One region of the Abyssicoccus albus genome, then DNA from elsewhere that is predicted to be linked to it. Evidence: riboswitches for the same ligand, from Rfam matches in the RefSeq annotation. Region 1 holds a riboswitch; each other region holds the start of a gene.
What was found. Region 1 has a riboswitch for thiamine pyrophosphate ahead of EDD62_RS05495 (thiamine phosphate synthase). Riboswitches for the same ligand answer to the same signal wherever they lie in the genome.
Positions count from the first base shown of each region.

Region 2: linked by a shared signal. The riboswitch ahead of EDD62_RS02610 (ECF transporter S component) and the one ahead of EDD62_RS05495 (thiamine phosphate synthase) in region 1 are both predicted to bind thiamine pyrophosphate.
Region 3: linked by a shared signal. The riboswitch ahead of tenA (thiaminase II) and the one ahead of EDD62_RS05495 (thiamine phosphate synthase) in region 1 are both predicted to bind thiamine pyrophosphate.

Region 1 is NZ_RKRK01000003.1:74,895-78,115, forward strand. Features, by position in the region: gene EDD62_RS05485 (acyltransferase family protein) at 1-888, shown strand, start outside; gene EDD62_RS05490 (HesB/YadR/YfhF family protein) at 960-1,247, opposite strand; TPP riboswitch at 1,472-1,579, shown strand; gene EDD62_RS05495 (thiamine phosphate synthase) at 1,738-2,292, shown strand; gene EDD62_RS05500 (NAD(P)/FAD-dependent oxidoreductase) at 2,270-3,221, shown strand, end outside.
Region 2 is NZ_RKRK01000002.1:542,837-546,057, reverse strand. Features, by position in the region: gene EDD62_RS02615 (ABC transporter ATP-binding protein) at 1-1,235, opposite strand, end outside; gene EDD62_RS02610 (ECF transporter S component) at 1,249-1,833, opposite strand; TPP riboswitch at 1,932-2,042, opposite strand; gene EDD62_RS02605 (thiamine-binding protein) at 2,112-2,411, opposite strand; gene EDD62_RS02600 (2-oxoacid:ferredoxin oxidoreductase subunit beta) at 2,500-3,221, opposite strand, start outside.
Region 3 is NZ_RKRK01000003.1:271,416-274,636, reverse strand. Features, by position in the region: gene EDD62_RS06550 (ABC transporter permease) at 1-351, shown strand, start outside; gene EDD62_RS06545 (ABC transporter ATP-binding protein) at 351-1,364, shown strand; TPP riboswitch at 1,402-1,500, shown strand; gene tenA (thiaminase II) at 1,543-2,211, shown strand; gene EDD62_RS06535 (pyridoxamine 5'-phosphate oxidase family protein) at 2,241-2,753, opposite strand; gene dhaK (dihydroxyacetone kinase subunit DhaK) at 3,067-3,221, shown strand, end outside.

The DNA of each region.
Region 1 (3,221 bases):
TCTGAAGTCATTTTGTCTCATGCGTATCAAAACCATTTGCCTAAAAATTTTTTTAAGAAACGAATTCAATATATATTAATCCCTTATATTATATTTGGAATAATCGATAGTATACGATTTATTGCGATTGGGTATCATGACGATTTATTCGATTCGTTATGGACGAAGATCATTGAAGGAAAATGGCACGGTTGGTTTGTCATTGTCATATTTAAATATTATATAATCCACTATTTTTGTCATCAGTGGTTACGTAAAATCCCTATGTATATTCCTATCATTAGTACATTTATTATCTCAATGACACATTCAATTTTATTTTTTCACATTGATCAATATTATAATTTTTGGAAAGCAATTTACCCGTTCGAGTCGAAAACAATGCTATTGTGGTGGTTATTTTACTTTGTCTGTGCATATTACATTGGACAACATTATGAGTATTTCATGATGTTCATTCAACAATACTTAATTTGTATTATTTTATTACTCCTAATTGCAATGTTATGGATCACCCACAATTTCTACATTGAAGGTATTACAATTGTGACATCATATCGGTATGATAATATTATCTTTACGGTGTTAATATTTATGTTACTCATATTCAGTTTGAGAATGTTCAGCCATCGTACTTCATCAGGTCAATATAACATAATAAATCACTGTTTCAATTATATTAGTAATCGATCATATTATATTTATTTAAGCCATTTCATCTTGTTATACTTTATTCAAGAAATATTGAACCCGCTAATAGAGTGGCCTATACTATATGTTACCACTTTGTGTAGTATGACTATTATATCAACATTGCTATTGTATTCATTAATAGAAAAACTACCTTATAGTGAATTGATAATTGGAAAGAAGAAAAAGTCGTCTTAAACAGGTTAAGACGACTTTTAATGTTATATAATAATTTAAATTACTAGTTTCTATTTTTTATGTCCTATAAATTACTTATATTCAAACGTTAACATATCTTCCGCTTCATCGTAATCAACATGTAAGTCATGCCCTTTAAAAAACCACATATCACTCTCTTCGATAAAATAAGTTACACCGTTATGTTCTACAGACACTTCAATGTCGACAGCATCTTCAAATCCAAACGCTAAGCTCATCCCTTCTTGCACGGGACTATCTCCATATATTTGAGGGTAGAACCTTACCGTCTGTCCACTTTCAACTTGAACTTCATCTTTAAACCATTGTAATGCTCTATCTGTTATTTTAAATTCCATTGCAGTCACCTCTTCATTTCATTATATCTCATTTTTTTAATGTTTCTTAATATAATGCTTATTCAAACCTTAAGTTATATGAGTAAATTACAAGTACATAAAATTATATGAATCGATGGGTGGATGAATGATTAAATAATTAAATTAAAAATATATAGACACACAATTAACCAATTTAATGAGTTAACAAATATACTTTTTTCCTTTATACTATCATTACAAGAACAAATGACTAGAGGTGCTCATATCATGAGCTGAGATTAACATAATGGTTAGAACTCTTAGAACCTGATACAGTTTATACTGGCGTAGGAAAGTCACTGAAAATCGATTTAATCCATTCACTGACTAACACGTTAGTGGATGGTTTTTTATTTTAGTTAAATATATTTTTCTTTTTGGTTCAATACCTTTTTCTTTTTGATTTTTAGTTTATTATTTTCAAATAACCACGTTTCAGGTCATATAAGTAATTTATAAGGATGATGATATGTTTATTGTCATAACGGAAGGTAACGGGTTACCTACACATGAACTAAAGAGAATGAATGATGTCATTGATATGGTGGATTTCTTTATTATTCGTGAACAATTCACTAATGCGTTGATTCAATCATTATCATCATTCCCAAAAGATAAACTGATTATTCATTCTAATCGTGATGCTGCACAGGCACTGAATGTCGACAGATTACATTTAAAGGATCGACCGATTGATGCGTCACTCACTAGAGATTTTATATTGAGTCAATCAATCCACGATATCAATGGAATTCATCGTGCGCATAAAGCAGGATGCCAGTTTGTATTATATAGCCCAATTTTCATAACGTCATCGAAACCAGATGTAACGCCTAAAGGGATCAATGGACTAAAAGACATTATGGATCAGTCTCCCCTTGACGTCGTTTCACTCGGTGGAGTTAATTTAAATACGATTAAACAGTTAAAAGGTATTTCTCATCATATTGCAGTGAAATCCTTTATCTTTAATGCAACGCTAAAGGAGGTGGAATTACTCTATGAACGATACACACAATTATAAAGTTGCCATCATTGGTGCTGGAATCCTTGGGTTAGCGACTGCTTACGAGCTGACTAAACGAATAAATGGTGAGGATATTATAATATTTGATCAATCATCAGCTGGGCATGGTGCGACGAGAGCATCTGGTGGCATGCTCGGTGCACAAAATGAGTTCACTGAAGATACATCATACTTCAAAGCGGCTATCCAATCACGTGAAATGTATCCAGCATGGGTTGAAGAATTGTCAGCACAAACAGGTTTAACCATTGATATTCACCATAACGGTCTCACTAAAATTGCTTCAACGACTCATGAAGAAAATCTGTTACTAGAACAGTATAACTTTCTAAAACAATCTGACATTACGGTTAAAATAACTGACTGTTTGGAAGCACCGAATGCGATGCGTGCTATCCATATCCCAAAAGATGGCGCAGTCAATGTCCATCAATTAACGGATGCACTTGTCAAAGCGATTGAGCTCAATGGTGTAACTTTAAAAGAACATACAAAGGTTGAACAGATTGACCAGTTAACAGTATATACCGAAGATGCATCATATGATGTTGACCATATAACGCTCACAGTTGGAAGTTACGGAAAGACCCTATTAAAAAATTATGCCATGGATCAATATGATACAGTTTTTGGTGAGAGTGTATTAATCAGTCATCCAACATTGAACCTGGATAAAACATTATTCCATCAAGATGGTACTTATGTCGTCCCTAAAGGGAATGAAACCTACTTAATTGGTGCAACAAGTGTTTTAGATGATACAACATTCAATTCACAGCGTGTTCAAACACTACTTGACCAAGCTGTTGCTCATTATCCAATGCTCGAAGGATATTCTATTATCGAATATCAATCAGGTCATCGTTCAAAACGTCATGGCGACGATCCTTTTTATAACTTAATACCTGGTGTTGATCATATGACGT
Region 2 (3,221 bases), on a different contig from region 1:
AAGGTTGGTTCATCAAGCAATAATACGTCAGCACGACTTAGTATTGCTGTTGCTACACTGAGTCGTCTTTTCTGTCCGACAGATAATTCATAAGGATGTAATGTCTTCACATGATCTAACTTTAATAACTTTAGCATATCTTCTGTCTGCTTTGTTGCTTGTTCTTTTTGACCATTGTATGTATTAATGTATAACTCTTCAAATACAGTATTCATTACAAATTGAAGTTCTGGATTTTGATAAACATAATAAATTGACTGAGCTGCCATTTTAATCGATTGCAATTGTTCGTCATCGTAATAAATATCTCCATCGTATGGAATTAATTGCATTAACATCTCAAAAAAAGTTGACTTTCCAGTACCATTATCTCCTTCTAATGTAATCCACTGACCTGAGTGAAATTCGAATCGATCACACTGCCATAACGTTTTATCTCCTCGTTTAGCGATAAGATCGTGACCATATAGTATTCCTTTCGTGTCAGTAGGGTTATGAGCTTTTTGTATTTTTTCAGGACGATTATTCCACGCACCTGGATACCATACACCAAATGATTCAAGCTGCTCCTCAAATTGAAGTAGAATTTGATTCGGTGTATTCGATGCAATCACTTCTCCATCATAATTCATTAATATGACACGATCGACATAATTCCAGACTTGTTCGACTTTATGTTCGACGATAATAACCGTCTTATCTTGCCATATATCTTGAATTACATCCCACAAATGATTCGTTGCATTTGGATCTAACATCGACGTTGGCTCATCTAAAAACCAAGTATTAGCTTGCTGTAATAAAGATGAAGCAATCGCAAGACGTTGCTTCATCCCTCCTGATAAATTTTCGACTGACTTATCTAACGACACATCAAGACGAACCGTTTGAAGTACATCTTCTATTTTTGATACCATTTGTTCTGTAGGTATACAGCGATTTTCTAATATAAATGCGAGTTCCTCTCCAACCGTTGGCATACAAAATTGACTATCTGGATTTTGAAATACAACCGATGCATAATCATCAATAACTAATTCATCTGCTTTATGCGCGATATCAATACTTCTAGGAATAATACCACTCATCACTTGTAATAATGTCGTCTTACCGGATCCACTCGGTCCAAGCATTAACACTTTTTCTCCTTGATGTACATCAATATTTAATCCATCAAATAATTTTTTCTCTACACCTGAAAACTTTAGTCTTAAATTTTTTATAGATATGACCATATTTACCACCTAATTATAATGCGTCGTAATCCTCTTTTTGACTCGGTCTTAATAATTTCGTCACGCCCGTTTTCTCTAAAGCTTTTACAATCACATATGCTAGACCACCTGCTAAAATCGCACCACTAATGATTCTGAATACTAACATTAAAATTACATTCCATAATTGAACTTCACTTAAATATCCGTAGTACCAATCAATTGGAAATGATGCAATGGCAGCCGCTACCCCGGCTAACATACTGACGAACAAAGTATGTCTATTATAGCGATATAACATAAATACAAGCTCACACGCTAATCCTTGTAAGAATGCATAAATCAAAGTAGGAATATGAAATTGACCCATCACGATTGTTTCACCTGCACCTGCTGCAAATTCAGCGAGTAAGGCAACACCAGGTTTTTTGATAAGTAAATAAGCAATAATTGCCGCAATAAACCACATACCATATGTTAATTGCTCAATTCTCAATCCCGTTGCTTCAGCAATGCCATAAAACCCCCACCATACTTTGTAAATAATTGCGAAGATGACCGCAATAAATACTGTAATTAAAATATCTGATAACTTTAAACCTTTCGACTCTGTACTCATTTGTACATCCTCCTTAAAAATAAAATAATATTTTAAACAAATAAAAAACACTCCCTATAGACATAGGAAGTGGACATATTGATGATCATATCGATACGTTAACATAATTGTCACTTCCCTACGCAAGCGTCTATTCTTGATCAGGTTCAAAGGGTCCGAATTCAACCGTCTCAGTATTATATAAATATAATACACCCCTAGTGCTTATTTAATTGTTATATTAATAATACTAAACTCAATAAATAAATCAATAGTAAATCATTAATTAACTCGACATTTTATCCATTTTTTTCATCATATTGATGGGTTAAATCAGTAATCCTTTGATGCGCCTCGGATTGATATATTTTAATTTGACTCATCGTACTTTTTGATCCCATATCTTGCATTTTAGAATGCATCTTATCGATTAATGATAAGCATTGTGACATTGTTCCTTCAATTGTCGTCTCTAATGGCCCAACACGATAATTTAATCCACTCTCATCAATGATGCGGATTGCCTCATCTACATATTCAATGACATCTTCATGATCATTAGGTTTCGGAATGATTTGTATACTCATCATTACATTCATAGTATTTACCTTTCCTCCTTTAAAACACATTAGTAATTAATGATATGATAATCGTTATTAATTATTGTGGTATAAATATTCAACATCATTAAATATACTCTTTCATCAAATCATCAAATGTAGCAGAATCTAACTGTAAATCTCTCTTTGCTAACGACTCATCCAAATAACCATCAATTTGTTCTGCATAACTTTTTGCTTCACTGTTGTGATAGATTAATCCTTTAACCAGTCCATCATGTTCTATGATTGCATTCATTGCTTTAGATTTATCTTTATAATCAAATGATTCGATATCATTAACATGTGTTAAATGTTCTTTAAACCAGTCATACGTATTCACTTTATTATATGTTACACATGGTGAAAATACATTAATAAATGAAAATCCTTTATGATTCATCCCTTGTTCGATAATACTTGTTAATTCTTTAATATCTGAAGATACAGATTGTGCAACAAATGTTGCACCTGATGATATCGCAAGTTGTAATGGAGAGATACTTGGCTCAATTGAACCTTTAGGCGTAGACTTTGTCACAAAACCGTGTGCACTACTTGGTGACGTTTGCCCTTTAGTTAAACCGTAAATTTGATTGTCCATTACGATATACGTAATATCAATATTTCTTTTCAATGCGTGGATTGTATGACCCATACCAATTGCGAATCCATCACCATCTCCTCCGCTTGCGACAACGGTCAAATCATTATTTGCCATTTTAACACCTTGAGCAAGTGGAAGAGCTCGTCCATGAATCGAATGGAATCCATATGAATTAATATAGCCACTTAGTCTTCCAGAACACC
Region 3 (3,221 bases), 200 kb from region 1:
AGTGCAATATCAACATATTCACAAATCCATATTTCCTTAGAACATGCGGCAAGTGTATCAGGGAATAATATTTTGTTAAGATTCAAAAATATCCTTTTACCATTACTCACTTCAGGTATGATTGGTGGATTACTATTAATGATGTTTACAGCTTTAACTGAGTTAACATTGAGTGCTCTTTTATGGGCAAGTGGTAGTGAGACGATAGGGGTCGTTATTTTTAGCTTTGAAAGTGCAGGTTATAAGCAATACTCTAGTGCATTTTCAGTCATTGTCATTATCTTGTTATGTCTTGGTGGGCTATTGTATCTATTATTACAATCTATGTTTAAGAGAAAGGATTTATCATAATGAAAACGGAATTAATCAATGTATCTAAACAATACGGTCAAACACAGGTGCTACATGATATCAATGTGACGATTGATCATGATGAATTTGTTGTGCTCATTGGCCCATCAGGATGTGGAAAGACAACATTATTAAAGTTAATTGCAGGCTTTGAACCGTTGAGTGATGGTGACATTATGATGGATGAACAAGTCGTTGCAAGTGTTCATAAGACGATACCACCGAATAAACGAAATCTATCGATGGTATTCCAACAATTCGCACTGTGGCCTCATATGAACGTAAGTAAGCATGTGGAATATCCTTTGAAAAATCATCAATTTACATCTAAATTGAATGATTCACAACGAAAGGAACGCATCGAACATTGCTTAAAGCTTGTAGGATTAAGTGACTTCCATAAAAGATATCCTCATGAATTGTCAGGTGGACAACAACAAAGGGTGTCCATTGCAAGAGCCATTGCTCCTAAGCCAGGCTTGCTTTTGATGGATGAGCCGCTAAGTAGTTTAGATGCACATTTAAAGAGAGACTTACGTTATCAAATAAAAGAAATATTTAATAAAGAAAGAACATCATTTTTATATGTGACACATGATCAGTCAGAAGCATTAAGTCTTGCAACGAAAGTGATTGTCATGAATGCGGGACGAATTGAACAAGTCGGAACACCTGAGGAAGTTTATAATCATCCAGTGAATTCATTTGTCGCAGAATTTGTTGGTGGACATAATTTAATCCATGGTGAATGGAATGATAATCATTTTGAAGTGAATGGAATGCACTGGCATAAGGAAGTGACGCAACACTTTAAAGAAGAAGGTATTATCCCTCTTAAGCCACATGAGTTATCGTTAAATGACAATCATGGAATTAAAGGAGAAGTTGTCAATATTTTATTCGAAGGTGGTTCCTATGAATATACGGTGGAAACTGATCAAGGAAGACTGAAAGTGATGACACACGATCATAGGTCCCAAATGAATGATATTATATATGTGAATATGAAATGATGAAATGTATGTTATAATGTACATAAATCAAATACAACCTATACACTAGGGGTGCACAATTGTGCTGAGAGGATATGTTCCGACCCTTTGAACCTGATTGATTAACACCAGCGTAGGGAAGTGGGTCTTCATACCTATACCTACGTGTATAGGTATTTTTTTATAGGAGGAGAAGTATATGTTTACTGAACGTATTTGGAAACGTGTTGAACCGATTTGGTCATCGTACTTAGAACATCCTTTCGTCAAAGGATTAGGTGACGGATCTTTAGATGAGGAGAAGTTTAAACATTGGCTGAAGCAAGATTATGTGTACTTAATTGAGTATGCCAAGTTAATGGCGATTGGGAGTAGTAAAGCGCGTGATTTGAAGACGATGGGGATGTTTAGTGAATTACTGCATGGCACTTTGTTTATGGAGATGGATTTACATCGAAAGTTTGCGCTTGAATTCGGAATTAGTGAAGAGACGTTAGAAGCAACAGATGCTGCGGCGGTGAATACAGCGTATACGAGTTATATGTTGAATCACGCTCAACGGGGTGGTCCTGAGCATGTCGTGGCGGCGTTGTTAGCGTGTGCGTGGAGTTATAATTATATCGGAAAATCTTTAGCGGAACAATCAGTGGAAGGGAATCGTTATGCTCAATGGATTGAGATGTATTCAGGCGATGATTTTACTGAATTGACGAATAGTGCCATTGAGTTAATGGATCAACTGACAGCAGGGAAACCTGAACGTGAACTCGCTGAACTTGAGGAGATCATTGTGAAGACGAGTTATTATGAATATATGTTCTGGGAGATGTGTGAAACGTTAGAAGAGTGGCCTGTTGCTAAAGGATGAAAAAAAGCCGAGGTTTATGACCTCGGCTTTTATAATGTATGGATTGTCCAATCTGTTGGATTCGTATATTCAAACCGTTTGAACCCACCTTCAGTCAGACTTTGATAAAATTCATAACGCGTTGGTTTGATCTGGACTACAGTTAAATCATCACGTGTTGAAGCATCTAGATAGTCATTGATTTGTTCGGGATATTCAAACGAAGCGATCCCTTGAATTCTCACTTGTCGACCCGTCACCGGCCAATAAAAATTCACAGCCACTTGATTGTGTTGACGAAGTTGATCAACCTTTCGACGCGCCGTTCGACTCTCGATAAAGAGAGATTCATTATGGATCGCTTTCAAAAGTACGATACGAGAATCGACGGTCCCGTCGTGTTGTGTTGATAAAACTAACGTATTCCCTTCGGTTTCTTTGTGGACCGCATCTGTTAACCACTGCTCGAAAAGGTCGAAAGGATTAGAAGGGTATTCATCAGGTAGTGTTGGGTATGAAGTTTGAGATAATCTTAATGACTTAAGTTGGTTGTTGATGAACATCGTGAGACTCCTTTTTATTTTATTATGACAGAAATCGGCACTGATTGAAATATGGTGCGCGCAAATTGGAAATATGCGCACCATAATGAAGGAATTGGTGATTTTCAAGGATATGGTGCGCGCAAATAGAAAATACGCGCACCATAATGAAGGAATTGGTGGTTTTCAAGTATATGGTGCGCGCAAACTGGAAATACGCGCACCATAATGATATTGAACATATTGTGAACAAGTCTATAAAACCATGATATCTTTTTTAATTATTTGAAAATAGGAGTACAATATAGATATATAATAAAAAGGAGTGATTTCAATGAAAAAATTAATCAAAGACCGTACTTCAGTTTTAAGTGACATGTTAGAGGGATTGAAACTAGCAAATAGTGATATTGAGATCATCGAAGACACAGTTGTTGTTCGTAAAGAGAAGAAGGCTAAAGGAGTTGCTTTAGTTTCAGGTGGTGGTAG